DNA from 3 places in the Marinobacter sp. LV10R510-11A genome. Region 3 is predicted to be linked to each of the others. Evidence: predicted binding sites of a transcription regulator. Region 3 holds the regulator's gene; each other region holds the start of a gene.
The links. The regulator sigma-54, encoded in region 3, starts transcription at its own class of promoters, with help from an activator protein. The targets are predictions, from matches to a motif close to ANTGGCATNNANNTTGCTNT.
Positions count from the first base shown of each region.

Region 1: the regulator sigma-54 is predicted to act here: its motif matches at 4,057-4,076, upstream of flgA (flagellar basal body P-ring formation chaperone FlgA).
Region 2: the regulator sigma-54 is predicted to act here: its motif matches at 1,203-1,222, upstream of CPH80_RS22270 (PEP-CTERM sorting domain-containing protein).

Region 1 covers NZ_LT907980.1:1,351,643-1,356,505, reverse strand. The annotation lists gene mnmC (FAD-dependent 5-carboxymethylaminomethyl-2-thiouridine(34) oxidoreductase MnmC) at 1-614, opposite strand, end outside; gene CPH80_RS06520 (peptidylprolyl isomerase) at 638-1,249, opposite strand; gene CPH80_RS06515 (pilus assembly protein PilB) at 1,466-2,209, shown strand; gene CPH80_RS06510 (flagella synthesis protein FlgN) at 2,210-2,680, opposite strand; gene flgM (flagellar biosynthesis anti-sigma factor FlgM) at 2,688-3,014, opposite strand; gene flgA (flagellar basal body P-ring formation chaperone FlgA) at 3,217-3,915, opposite strand; gene CPH80_RS06495 (chemotaxis protein CheV) at 4,105-4,863, shown strand, end outside.
Region 2 covers NZ_LT907980.1:739,057-743,919, reverse strand. The annotation lists gene CPH80_RS03580 (tetratricopeptide repeat protein) at 1-1,055, shown strand, start outside; cyclic di-GMP riboswitch class I at 1,244-1,326, shown strand; gene CPH80_RS22270 (PEP-CTERM sorting domain-containing protein) at 1,363-2,085, shown strand; gene CPH80_RS03570 (exosortase/archaeosortase family protein) at 2,205-3,626, shown strand; gene CPH80_RS03565 (FAD-binding oxidoreductase) at 3,866-4,863, shown strand, end outside.
Region 3 covers NZ_LT907980.1:4,356,780-4,361,642, forward strand. The annotation lists gene rapZ (RNase adapter RapZ) at 1-282, opposite strand, end outside; gene ptsN (PTS IIA-like nitrogen regulatory protein PtsN) at 312-782, opposite strand; gene hpf (ribosome hibernation promoting factor) at 867-1,175, opposite strand; gene CPH80_RS21010 (RNA polymerase factor sigma-54) at 1,282-2,811, opposite strand; gene lptB (LPS export ABC transporter ATP-binding protein) at 2,993-3,718, opposite strand; gene lptA (lipopolysaccharide transport periplasmic protein LptA) at 3,746-4,288, opposite strand; gene lptC (LPS export ABC transporter periplasmic protein LptC) at 4,272-4,863, opposite strand, start outside.

The DNA.
Region 1 (4,863 bases), 1.4 Mb from region 3:
GGCGCTTTAGACGCACCTGGCTTGCTGTGTTGGCAGACCTCGCTAATAGCAGGTTTTTGCCAGGTTTCAGGGGCTATAGCTGGCTCAAAACCGTTCAGTACCCAAGCATCGGCCTTAAAGCTCAGTGTGTTCCAGGCGTCGTGCATGTCACCAAAGAACAGTGTCAGGCGAACCCGGCCTCCGGCCAAAACAATGCGGTGGGTGCCTCGAACCAGTGGTGGGTAACTGGCAACCAGTTCCTCAGCTAGTTCCCCGAGCTCTGGCCACACCAAAAGCGCTTTTTTGAGATCCTGCGAGGTCAGCGGAAAACGTTCAGAGGCGACGAAATGAAGTGTCGCTGCGTGGGATGGGCCCCAGGCTAGCCAAGCTTGCCATGTGGCAAGAAAGCTTAGGCCTGAACCAAACCCGGCCTCTGCAACCACGAAAGAGCCTGCTTCAGAAACACAGGAGAAACGCGCGGGCAGATTGTTGTGTTCAATAAACGCGCAACGAAATTCTTCCAGCCCTTTCTTGCAGCTGAAATAGCCATCCCCGAATTGCTTGGATTCGGGAACGCCGTGGTGCCAGCTTATCTCCGCCGGCTCTATTGCTGGCGGAACAGTGGGGAGAGTCATTCTAGGTGCTCCGCCGTGTTCTTCTATTCCAGCAGGGTGACGCTTTCGATGATCACAGGGTTCACCGGCACGTCGGCCATGCCCCGAACACGAGCAGTTTTTACTTTAGCAATGGTATCCACCACGCCCATCCCTGCGGTTACCTTAGCGAAGACCGTGTAGCCTGCTCCGCGAACCCCGGCGTTCAAAAAATCGTTGTTTGCTACGTTGATGAAAAATTGGGACGTTGCAGAATCTGGGGCGTTGGTTCGTGCCATGGACACCGTACCACGGAGATTGGGCATGGTTGGTGAGGCTTCATTCTGGATGGGTGTGCGGGTTTCCTTGCGTGTCATCTCCTTAGTAAAACCACCGCCCTGAACCATAAAACCCGGAATAACCCGGTGATAAATTGTGCCGTCAAAAAAACCATCGCGGGCATATTGCAGGAAGTTCTCAACGGTTTTCGGGGCCACATCAGGGCGAAGTTGCAGTTCGATGGCACCTTCGCTGGTGAGGATCCGGACTTTAGGCAATTCGGCTTTTACGCTATCGGCGTCAGTTTGCGCGTGTGCTTGAAGTGCTAAAAGGGATAAGCCGAGAAACATAACTACGACGTGGATCACATTACTCAAGGGTTTTACCAAATTTGTCATTACCTGGCTCTCAGTCGGTTAGCGGCAGATGGTTTTCCTGCAATAATTACATAGACTCAATTGTTCTCCGATCTTAACAGATTTGATTCACAGTTCGGGAAACACGCTTGCGCAGAATTGGCCGTTATCAACTAACCTTTTCTGGGAGCCATTGCGTAGAAAATTACTCACCGGGCCGGGTTGTACGGTAATCACTGTGAGAAAGGGGAGAGGCTAGTGAGATTCCGTAAAGGGTTTGAGGAAAAGTCACGGCTTGGGCGGCTGCTGGTCAATCGTGGTTATTTGTCCGAGGGGCAGGTAAAAGAAGGCCTCAAGCTACAGCGTGAGAGCGGGAAACGCCTGGGTGAGGTGCTCATTACGGCTGGCTGGATAACCGAGAGAGAGCTCGGTCGGGTGTTGAAGCACCAATCCCGTTATCGTAGCGCGGCAGCAATGGTCACCATGGTAGCTCTGCCGTTTCAGCCGCTGGTTTCGTTTGCGGCGAGCAATAATGCCAACGCAGCTCAGGCGGCAGAAGCTGGGGAGCTTTTTGATGCGACAGGAATGGCGCCACTGACGGAAAGCGAGTTGTCGGCGGTTGCCGGGCAAGGCAATAGCTCGTTGCTTTACCAAATTGGCGTGGTTGCTGGTATGGCGGAAAACCCGGGTTCTGATGAAAGCAGCGGCCAACTAAAGCCTGATGTTATTGAGGGAATGAAACTCACGGCCAATGTGTTCGTTCCCGTGCTCAATCTGCTGGATTCAGACCTTTCAATTTCTGGCGTGCATTACCGCGAAGGGGAGCCCCGGTATGTTGTGGGTGAAGACGGCGCGATCACCATGGCCTTTCCGGAGCGCATTGAAGAGATTCGTATGGATAATATCCGGGTCAGCGGTGGCGGCAGTCCTGCTATGGGTAACGTTAGCATTACGGACATCCGCTTCCACCCTGATTCCCGAATGACGATCTACACCCGTTGATCAGGCGCTGGCGAAAACCGTGCGGCTTGATACGGTTGTTTGCTGGCCCTTGGCGCCGTATAGCTTCTGTTGACCTGAAGCTCCTCGAAAAATATCCGTAAGCCGGGTCAGTCGTTTTTGCAGGTGATTAAGAATACGCCCGTTGTTCTCGTTGAGAATATGGCACTCACGAAGCTTTGCGTCTGCTTCCTGCCAAAGGGTGTAAAGATCGTTAAGGCCGGCACTGCGAATAAAGCGTGAAGGCTCGCCACTGTCTGGCCGAAACCCCATTGCCACTAACAGATGAATTTTCTGTTTCGCGCGCTCACGGATCTCCCCGAGTACAGTATTCTTTTCCTGAGTCAGTGTGTCGAGCGTTTTGGTATCGGAACCGGAAAGACAAGACTTCTCTTTATGTAGAGTATCCGCCAGAGTTTCTAGCTGGCGGATATCCAGGGAAAGAAGATTCTTCAGAACATCAATTGCAGCCATGATTTACTCACCCGAATATGCTTTTATCCATATCAAGCATTTTCTGGGCCAGCTTTTCTGCATCAATCTTGTAGGTGCCGCTTTCGAGCGCTGAACGAATCTCTTCGATTCGATCGTCATCCATTTCAGGGTAATCCCCCAGCTTCTGTTCCAGCTGCTTAAGATTCCTAGCCTGGCTGCTCAAGTTAACGTTTTCGCCGCGCGCACTCTGGGCCTTAGCGTTGGCCTGCTCTGGAGCGGCTTGCTTGGCACTTGGGCTGTTGGCGGGCTTGTCGGCCGTGGTTCTTTGGGTGTTGACCTGGCCTTGGCCAATTCCATTTAAGTCAACTGACATATCGATACCTGCTTACGGTTGAGCCACACATGGGTGGGCTGACTCGGGTTTATATCCGCTTAACGGCACATTGCCGGCATACTTTAGGGGCAGATATATACTTTTTGTTAACATTCTGTAACGCGCCATGGGGCGCTTGAGACGGTGACGATCTGGCGGCATATTTTTGCCGGCGGAAAAGTCCTGCCATGTCGTCTGCGCGCTACATCGGCACCTCGACGTGCCCGGGCGCCGTGACGTTCGCTCTTACAGTCCTGGACGAACCAAGGTTTTCCACTAAAACTTGCTCACCAACGGACGCGTTGGCCAGGGCTTTGCCCCGGGAACGAACCGAAAAGGATCCGTTGCGGGCGGTGATGATAACATGATCTCCTCGGCTAACGGCATCTGGCGCTTCGAGCAGATCGGGGGTTAGAACTGAGCCAGTATTAACCGGCCTGCGTACAACCATGCCTTCCACCAAGTCTGCATCCGTTATTATTCCCCGTCGGCTAGCATTCACCACAACAGAGCGGCTTTTAAGCATGCTGCTGGTTATGCGTTCGCCTCGACCAAGCGGGCGGGTCGCGACCAGTGCGGGGCCGTTGATGGAAACCGTGGTTGTAACAAACATGCGCCACGGACGCTCGCCGATGCAGGCTACCTGTACCGAGGGGTGCTCGCTTTTCCACGGGTCACCGGTAAATTCGACCGCTAGAGCGGCAGAGCAGGGTGCCAGTGCAATTCTGCTGTCGATATTGCCAGTCTCGAACGTAACCTGGTAATCCCTTTCAGCCTGCGTTGCTGCAAAGGCTTCAAGAAACGACAAGGTTGCTTCGTGTATCTCGTTCGCAGTGGTTTGTGCCTGCACTGAGCTGGTTAGAGCCATGAACAAGGTCAATACTAAAAGCTGGGTGCGCATATGTCCTCGTTTGTCCTATGCTGTCAGTAATACGGCAGAATTCATTAAAAATGCCTAAGGAATACGGTGCCCTGGCCGTTAAACAGGCTGATCCGCTTGCGGGCGACGTTATTACGTCACTCTGACAATTTATTTAATAGAACAGCAAAATGCGTGCCGGTGCTATCCGGCCAGCTAGGAGAGACTGCAATGGCAGGGGTATTGGACAGTGTAAACCAGCGCACGCAGCTGGTCGGTCAGAACCGGCTTGAGCTCCTTCTTTTCCGTTTGCGCGGCCGCCAGATATACGGCATCAACGTGTTCAAAGTTAAAGAGGTGCTCCAGTGCCCCAGGCTGTCTTCCATCCCTAACAGCCGTGCAGTGGTTCGTGGCGTGGCGCACATCCGCGGCGAAACCATTCCGGTTATTGATCTGGGTATGGCTATAGGTTTGCCAGGAATTCCTCAGGAAGACTTGCCGACCAGCTTTGTGATCATTACCGAGTACAACCGAAAGACCCAGGGTTTCCTGGTAACCGGGGTAGACCGGATCATGAACATGAATTGGGAAGACATTCTGCCACCTCCGAAAGGAGCCGGTAAGGATATCTACCTTACAGCCGTTACCAAGATTGATGATAAACTGGCGGAAATCATAGACGTAGAAAAGGTTCTTTCCGAGGTTTCTCCGCTTCGGGAGGATGTTACCGATGCAATTCGGAGCAAAAGCGCGGAGCGGGTTTCGGTGCACTTGCCAGTTCTGGTGGTGGACGATTCTGCCGTTGCGCGCCGCCAGATTGAGCGCTGCCTTATAGCTATTAGCATGAATGTGGTAACCCGGAACGATGGTAAGCAGGCGCTCGAATATCTTAAGGAAATTACGGCGGACGGCTCAAAAGCAACCGACCATCTGTCCTTAATTATCTCTGATGTGGAAATGCCTGAAATGGACGGGTATACACTGGTTACC
Region 2 (4,863 bases), 820 kb from region 3:
TTGCCAGTCTCTATGCCCAATCTGGCCAGCGCGAAAAGGCCATTGAGTTGCTGGTAGATGCCGCCACAATAACCCCAGACGCGATACGCCCGCTTCAGCAGGCTGGCCAAATCTATACGCTAGATCACTCAGCAGCCGAAGCCAAAACCTGGCTAACTGATGTGGCCAAAGCCCACCCGGAGTTGAAGCGCAACGCCGACACGCTTACGGCGCTGATAGACATCAGCCAAGGCGAACTGCAACAGGCACGATCTACCCTCGCTCAATTGAAAGACTCTGAATCAGCAGCCTCAAAACGCGCATATGGGCAACTGCTGTTGGCCGAAGCTCAGATGGCCGTGAACAACAAAGAATGGGGCGAGGCCCGGGCCAGAGCCGCCGAAGCCATAGCACTTGAACCCGAAAACCTCGCGCTCGCATTGTTACCGATAAGAATCGCCCAGATGGAAGGCAAGATCGACGACGCCTTCTCGGCTCTGGATGCAGTAGAGGAAACCCATGGCGAAGTGACAGCAACCATGCTTACCCGAGCAAAGTTGCTCACACAACAGCAAGGGTCAGAAGCCGCCTACGAATACCTTTCTGAAAGATGGAAAGACACCAAAGATATACAACTGATGCCCGCCCTTGTCGGGCTGGCTAAAGAGGAAGCCCCAAGCTCACTTGACGGCCTCACAGAAAGTTGGCTAAACGAAACACCACAAAATCTTGCAGCACACTTGGCGAGAGCCGAATGGCTGATGATGAACAACCAGGAAACAGCTGCAACAAGCCACTATGAACAAGTTCTTACACGGCAGCCCACTAACGTTGCAGCAATGAACAACCTAGCCTGGATACTTCGCGAAGAGAACTCAGAGCGAGCAATACAGCTCGCCGAGCAAGCAAGCGAATTGGCCCCCAATAGCGCGGCCGTTCTGGATACCTACGGCTGGATTCTTCACCTGACCGGCAAGCACGCAGAAGCCAAAACCGCCATAGAAAAGGCCTTTGCACTTGAGCCAGGCAATGAAGAAATAGCGGCGCATCTTGAGACAGTAAAAAAGGCGCTGTAAAGAAGTTCGGCGGTAGCGCCGAAACATGTAAAAAATAAAGGCCTGAGGTGTAAAGATTTCAGGCCTTTTTTTTATTTTACCGTCGAATTACTTTACACGCTCACCCAGGACATGCACGAATAATTCATTAAATCAATAAGTTGTAAAGTTGGCATACTTATCGCTATATGTATCCAAGATCGGCAGTTCCGGTCGTATGCCAAACCATTCGCGAGGATGGGACGGAAAGCCAAGGATCTCTTAAAAAGAATGAGACGGCCAGGTTGCAAGAAAAATGGAATTCGAATCAGACAACCGGAGTAGAAACATGAATATTAAAACCACGCTATGCGCAGCAGCGTTTTGCCTTAGCTCTGCAAGTGCTTTCGCTGTACCTAACTTAGGCGACATTCTAGGAGATAGCAGCTATAGCGGATACACAGATACAGGGTACGAGTCAGCTGTGCTAACTGACGATAGCAACACCAACGATGATATTACCGCTTTCTTGTTTCTTGAGTTCGCTGGGTTCAAGGACAACAACAATTTCGGCATATACGACTTTTCGTATGACGGCTCTGGAAACCTTGTTGTAGGTGACATGCTTGAGCTGTTTGCTGGCTCACAAAGCCCATCCACCGGCTTTGGCACAACAGATACTTCTGTGCATTTTGACCTTCTTGCAGGCACTGCGACAAATGCAAGCGCCGGCGATGTTAGAAACATTGGGCGGAACTTCGGTTTTTACCTTAACAACACCGTTGATAATGACGGGTTTACTTGGTATAGCCACTCAGCAAACAACTCAGATGGGTTTGATCATATGCTCATGTTCGACACCGCTGACAATGCGGTATCGGGCTTGAGCGGTAGCGACGTAGTCCTCGCCTTTGAAGATCTCTGTGAAACAGATTGCGGTAATGACAGCGACTTCAACGATATGGTCATTGGTATTTCTGACGTCATGCCTGTACCCGAGCCCGGCACCCTAGCTCTCCTAGGCCTAGGTCTTGCAGGTCTTGGTGCAGCTCGTCGTCGTCAGAAATCCTGATTTCGGTTGAGTAATAGAAAAGCCAGCTTCGGCTGGCTTTTTTTTGCTTTGAATTTGAGTTTTATGTAAACGCTTTACACAGTATCCTGTCGATTGGTTAGTAGTCTGGCGGAAAAGCAATGTTAAGGAAGACATTAAACAACGTACCTCTATCGAGGCCTTATCTGATTACCACAGCAATCGCTGTGCTGATCTTTTATCCTACCTGGATAAGGCTCGCGGAAGCTTGGCTTGAATTCGAGCAGGTTCTGGCGCACGGCCTTGCAACCGCCGTCATCTTTTTTGTCCTTTTGTTGATCCACCCGCCCGCTCATGCCAAACGCCAAACACAGCCAAAACCCTACCACCTTGCCGGTGCTGTGTTATTAGTCGTCACAACGTTGATTTGGGGCGTGCTCGAGCTGGTTCGCATCGATACCCTTGCCTACCTACTGCTCCCCGCCGGGCTAATTACCACTGCCTGGACGCTACTAGGGCTAGCGCGAACATTAATGTTCATTCCCTACATACTCCTTTTGTCCCTTTCTCTACCCATCTGGGCAGATATAGTTCCAGCGCTTGTAGAGCTCGCAAGCGTCGTTGTCGGAACCTGGGTAAGTTGGTTTGGAATGACCGCCCTTATTGAAGGGAACAGCATCACCCTGCCCTACGGTCGCCTTCTCATTGCCGATGGCTGCTCGGGAATACGCTATTTCGCGATTTCAGTTTTGCTGGCAATGATGTCATCCATCCTTAACGACTACCGCTGGCGCGGTTGGTTGATCACCCTGCTGGTCGCAGCCACACTTGGCCTTATCGCTAACTGGGTGCGCATAACCATCCTGGTCGTCGTTGCCTACGAAACCGATATGCAAAGCGAAATGCTCGCGGATCACGAAACCATGGGCTGGGTTGTGTTTGGCGCCTTCATCCTTCCGGCACTGTATTTTTCGCCGGTTCGCAAACGCACCATAACCTCAAACTTGCCGTCCGGCGGCAACCTATACAAGAAAGGCATTATCGCGGTTGCAGCCGCCATTGTGCTTGGCCCCATTGCACTCATGCTTGCTCAAAATACCGCCAGCCAAAAACCGGATTGGGTCATTAACCTCCCCGAGTTCCGGCAGACCCAAACCGGCAAATTGCCATTACCAATCTCTCTTCCCACGGAGCTAAATGCGCAAGCCTGGCAGTCAAACAATACCTGGGTCTCATTCGCACAAAGCCAGAAAAAAAGCGCTGATGAAAAGCTCGTACCCTACCTGCCGCAAATGTTCGACAAATCGATTTGGCAGGTTGAAGAGCAACTGGAGCCAGGCCTTAATGTTTACCGGAATATTCTAACCAGAAACAAAGTACTGATGGCCCAGTGGTACAAAGTGGGTTCGCGAAAAAGTTGGAGCTACCGTAACGCCAAATTACTCCAAATTCCGGCCGCTCTTAGAGGCGAAACGCGATTTGCATTGATTACTATACAAACATTCTGCGGCTCTCGGGACTGCATAGATGCGCTCCCCAAAATGCGCGACACAGTGACCGAAATTGAAGGGTTAAGGGAGTAAACCTAAGCTCACTTAACATTATTTAACAAAATCCCTCTCCGCAGCATTTCTATCATTTCGCTGCAACTCCCTGTTTACATTTCCATTCTTCAACGGAAATCGCTCGCCTCCCGATAATCACACTACATGTTTTGTCAACCCCATCTCATTTATAATTTTCGCCCACTTAATGAATAATTCGGCAGAAAAATTGATCGACACATTCATCTGAAAATTATCGACAAACCGTGGAAACGCCAGTGAATAGCACCTCTACAGAGTCTGCAATCGCCGAATGGACAACTATTCTAGGTGAATCAGGAGTCGTATCGGCTCGTGCAGCAGATTTCGGCGCCTCAACCATAGGAACCAAACGCTATATTCCGGCTGTGCTCCGCCCAGAATCCCAGGAGCAAATTTCAGCGGTTCTACAGGTCGCGCAACGCTGGGGCGTCGCTGTTTACCCCGTAAGCACAGGCAATAATTGGGGCTACGGCAGTGCCAATCCGGTTGAAGATGGCAGCGTTATCCTTGATCTTAGCCGGCTTGATAAAATTTCCGGTTTTGATCCCGAAATGGGCGTTATTACCGTTCAGCCAGGCGTAACCCAGGGCGCCCTGAGGGAGTTCCTAGATCAGAACGAAGGCAACTACCTCGTTCCCGTAACCGGAGCAGGCCCAACTTGCAGCATTCTTGGCAACGCGCTTGAGCGGGGTTACGGCATCACCCCGATCACAGACCATTTTGCTGCAGTGACAAAAATAGAAGCAATCTTGCCCGACGGCACCCTTTACAGAACGCCGCTTAGCGAGCTTGGCGGCGCGGAAGTAGACGGGCTTTTTAAATGGGGGCTCGGGCCATACCTAGATGGGCTTTTCAGCCAAGGGAATTTCGGCGTGGTTGTAAACATCACCATTGCCCTTGCGCCAGCTCCCGATACCGTAACTGCGTTTTTCTTTTCCATAAAAGACGACGCCAAGTTGGAAGCCCTAGTGCCGACCGTTAGGGCTGTATTGCGAACGCTCGGCGGCTCAGTTGTAGCGATTAACCTGCTCAACAGCCAACGCATGCTCTCAATGATGACCCCCTTCCCTGAAGACAAAGCCGTTGACGGTGTGCTCCCTGCTCACGAAGTAGAAAGTCTCGCAAACAGTCATGGCGTTCCGGCATGGAGCGGAATTGGCGCGATTTACGCCTCAAAGGAGGTAGCCCAAGCGGCACGGCGTACGCTACGCCGGCTTCTCGGCCCAGCGACCGA
Region 3 (4,863 bases):
ATCGGCATCCAGGTAAATGATCTCTACCTGGATATCGGCCTTGCGAAGCTTGCGGTAAATTTCTTCGAAGTTGGCCAATTCGGCAGATAGGTTGCGAGCATCTATGCTGACCGCCATTTTGTCGAGCCGGCCCGGAGGGCTCTGGTCAGCTGCCTCCCGCGTAAGAGGGAATAAAAGCCCGATAGGCAGGTTATCAATACAGTAGTAACCCAGATCTTCCAGTACGTGAAGGGAGGTACTCTTGCCGGAGCCGGACCGGCCACTGACGATGATCAGCTTCATGGTGAAACAGCCTGTTGTCAGAGTGGATATCAGCCGCTTTCGGCGGTCATGCTTTGGTAAAGCGTGCTTGCATCTTTGCACAGCCTGAGGCGGTCGCAGAAAGCGCGCTCATTGAACTTTTCCGCAAGCTGGCTCAGCAACTCAAGATGCTCGCTAGTGGCTTCTTTGGGCACAACAAGTGCAAACAAAAGATCCACCGGTTGGTTATCAATAGCATCAAATTCGACGGTTTCTTCCAGAGTCATCAGCACGCCAATAACCTTTTCGAGCCCCTCTAGGCGACAGTGAGGGATCGCTATTCCCTGGCCGATTCCGGTGCTGCCCAGTCGCTCACGGGCGATCAGATTGTTGAAAATCTGGCCCTCGCTGAGAGCGGGATTGTGCTGGTGGATCTGCTCGGCAATGAATTCCAGAACCCGCTTTTTGCTCGACGCGGGCACTTTGCACAGGGTCAGCTCCGGCGCAAGAATGTTGTCTATTGTCAGGGATGTGTCACTCATGAATCGACCGTGTTTCTGTTAAAAAAGCTGCGACACGTTGCCCGTGCCGCAGCCTGATTAGATAACATGCCTGAAAACAATCGCCTAGCGGGCGATGTTTCCCTGCATCCTGTCTACACTCTTTTCTTTGTGTTTGAGGATCTGCCGGTCAAGCTTGTCGACGAGCCCGTCGATTGCTGCGTACATGTCCTCGTTCTCCGCCTTTGCGTGAATCTCGCCACCCACCACGTGGAGCGTAGCATCCGCGATCTGACGAACTTTTTCCACTTCCAGAGTCACCTGACAGTTACTGATATGGTCGAAGTGTCGCTCTAGCCGTTCAAATTTTTCGGATACATAGTCTTTTAATGCGGGAGTCAGCTCTACGTGATGGCCTGAAATGTTGAGTTGCATAGACGTCTCCTGTTGTCATCCACTCCGGCTCGGGGGGAGCCGGTATGATGTGCGGGCACATGAACGTGCCTGCGAAATCCCTATACGTCGGTAAAAAATGCCGAGTTTAAACCAGGCGCTTGCGTTCGTTTGAGGGCGGAATGTGTATCGCCTCGCGGTATTTTGCAACCGTACGCCGCGCCACCTTGATTCCTTGTTCTCCCAGCATGGCCGCAATCTTGCTGTCACTCAATGGCTTTTTCGGTGTTTCTGCCGCAACCAGTTTTTTGATCATGGCGCGGATAGCGGTAGAGGAACATTCGCCGCCTTCGTCGGTGCTGACGTGGCTGGAGAAAAAGTACTTCAGCTCAAAGATACCCCGTGGCGTGTGCATGTATTTCTGCGTGGTTACACGCGAAATGGTCGATTCATGCATTTCCACAAGCTGGGCAATATCCGAGAGAATCAACGGCTTCATCGCTTCCTCCCCGTAGTCAAGAAAACCCTGCTGATATTCAACAATGCGGGTGGCAACTTTCAGCAGTGTTTCGTTCCGACTTTGCAGGCTTTTGATAAACCACTTCGCCTCCTGCAGTTGGTCCCGCAGGTAGGTGTTGTCAGCGCTGCTATCAGCTCGCTTTATTAATGAAGCATAGCTGGCATTCACGCGTATGCGCGGCGCAATGTCAGGATTCAGCTCCACTCGCCAGCGGTCGTTGTGCTTGCGCACGATAACGTCGGGGATCACGTAATCCGGTTCAGTGCGATCAATGATGTCGCCGGGTTGCGGGTTGAGGCTGGTAATTAAGGCGAGCACATCCCGTAACTGGTCTTCTTTAAGCCGGCTGCGGCGAAGCAGCTGGGCATAATCGCGATTGCCCAGCAGGTTTATGTAATGGGTGATAACCAGCCGTGCTTGGGCGAGCCAAGGGGTCTCGGGTGGCAGCTGGTTTAGTTGGATTAGCAGGCAATCTTGAAGGTCGCGGGCAAAAACCCCAGGCGGGTCGAAGTACTGCAGCCGACGTAAAACGGCTTCCACTTCATCCATCTCAAGAGGGTCTTCATCCGCATCGTCGGCTAAGCCTGCGTAGATATCCTCAACAGGGCTGGTGAGATACCCGCGATCGTCTACCGCATCCATCAGCGCGTGGGCAATGGCCTGGTCGCGCTCGTTAAAGGTGGTGAGGTTCAGCTGCCACTCAAGGTGATCCCTGAGTGTTTCCGTTGGAGAGTTCCGGGTTTCGAAATCGTGGTCGCTTTCGTCGTCATTCCGCGCAGCCGGGGTAGGGGCGGACTGGTAAACATCTTCCCAGGCGGTATCAACGGGAAGATCGTCGGGAAGCGTATCGGGGATTTCGTTTTCAGATTGCCAGTCGGGGGCACTTTCGCTCTCATCCCAGTCAGAGCTGGCAGCGTCAGCAGCCGCATCCGGAGAGGATTCGTCGGGGGTGTTGTCTTGATTATGATCATCGTCTGCCGACGGCGTTTCAACCTGGTCGTCGTCTTCAGAGGTTTCCAGCAGGGGGTTGGATTCCAGGGCCTGCTGGATTTCCTGCTGAAGGTCGAGAGTTGATAACTGCAGAAGCTTGATAGCCTGTTGCAGCTGGGGCGTCATTGTTAGGCTCTGACCCAGCTTTAATTGTAATGAGGCTTTCATAACCATCGCTCAGGATCCGTCACTCTACCCACTCGGAATTTCTTGCATCGGCCAAAAAAATCTTTATATGTCGGCTACTTGGCGACATATGGTGAAGCCCTTGCAAGTTCTCTGCCGAGTTTACTTGCTCCCGCTCAGCAAAACAATCGAACGGGTGTTTCATCGTGTCAAAAAGCAGACGCTACAAGCGGAACTCATTGCCAAGATACACTTCTTTGACTTGCTGGTTGGCAAGGATCGCCTCGGAGTTTCCGGAGGCAATAATATGTCCGCCAGACACGATGTAAGCGTTCTCGCAGATATCTAAGGTTTCGCGCACGTTGTGATCGGTGATCAGCACGCCTATGCCTTTATCCCGCAGGTGGCGGATGATCTGTTTGATATCACTCACGGAGATTGGGTCCACCCCGGCAAAGGGCTCGTCAAGCAGAATGAAGGCCGGCTCCATGGCCAGGGCCCGGGCAATTTCCACCCGACGCCGCTCGCCGCCAGACAGTGCCATGCCCATGCTGTCGCGGATATGGGTAATGTGGAACTCTTCTAACAGCTGCTCGAGCTTGCTCAAACGCTCCGCCCGGCTTAGGTTTTTGCGGGTTTCCAAAATCGCCATAATGTTATCCCGCACCGAAAGCTTGCGGAATACCGAGGCCTCTTGCGGCAGATAGCCAATGCCTTTGCGGGCGCGGCCATGCATAGGTAACGGCGTGATGTCCTCGCTGTCGATGGTTATGCGGCCGTTATCGGCGTTCACCAGCCCCACGATCATGTAGAAGCAGGTGGTTTTTCCTGCACCGTTCGGGCCGAGCAGGCCGACAATCTCACCGCTGCGAATTTCCAGCGAGACATCAATGACCACTTTTTTCTGCTTATAGCTTTTCGCCAGGTTACTCGCTCTGAGAACTGCCATCGGATTCCTGCTTACTGTTATCTGCTGTTAATTGCTGGAGTCGCTGCTGATGTTGCCACTGCGGGGCTGAATAACCATCTCAACTCGGCCGGGGCCGGAGCCAGTATCTTGGCTGCCTTCTGCGGTGACCACTCGCTGCTCGGTATCGTAATGAATAATGTCACCGCGGAATACGTTGCCATTTTGCTCAATCACCGCCTCCCGCTCAAAGGTAAGCTGCTTGTCAGTGGCAGACCAAGTGATGTTTCGGGCTTTGGCATCGGTTTCACCTTCACCGCTGGTGACCGGTTGCTGGTAGCGGGCGGGAGAACCGGTTGCCTCAATACGGTTGAGGCCTTCGGCGTTGCGGTACAGAACCACGCGTTCCGCTGTCAGGCGGGTTTTACCCTGAACCAGCTCTACTGCTCCGGTATAGGTGGCAATGCCTTTGCCATCGTCTAGGCGGGCACTGTCTGCGCCTACGGTAATTGGCATGTCAGAATCAAGATCAAAAGCTAAAGCCGGGCTTACAAGGTATGCGGCCAGAATCACAGCCAGTAACGTGCGCATAGAGTTATTTAGCGATTTCATAACGTCCTTCCACCTGGGAATTGAGTTCCAGAATGCGTTTATCGATCCACGCCTTCATACCCTTTGCCCGGGTAGTGCCAACGCTGTCGGTAATTTCTACCAGATCATCGGTATAGACAGTGCCTTTGCGATTGTCCAAGGTCAGGCTTTCAGTATTCAACGTTGCTTCCCGGTCACCAATGGTTCGTAGCACACGAACGTTGCCGCTAAGGAATAACATGTCTTGATCCCTTTGTAGGCTGCCTTTCTCGGCATTCAGAACCCAAGGCCCTTCTTCTGACTTGCTGAACAGTTCTGCGCTGGGCGACTCCATAATAGCGAGGTTGCCTTCTTCAAACTGTTCGATGCGCGGGCTTGTAAAAACGATCTTGCGGTGGCCAGCTTCATCGTACGACGTGTAGCTGCTGTTGATTACAAAGCCGTCGGGTTCTGCTTCGCCCCGAAGCTGTCGGGCGTCACTGTAGCTGGACATTGGCGGTTCATCGCCTCGCCACAGCAGGAACATTGTGGCTGCAATAGTGAGCGCCAATGCCAGCATGCGTAGCCGGGGCCTGTTCGCCATGGCCAGCGTGGAG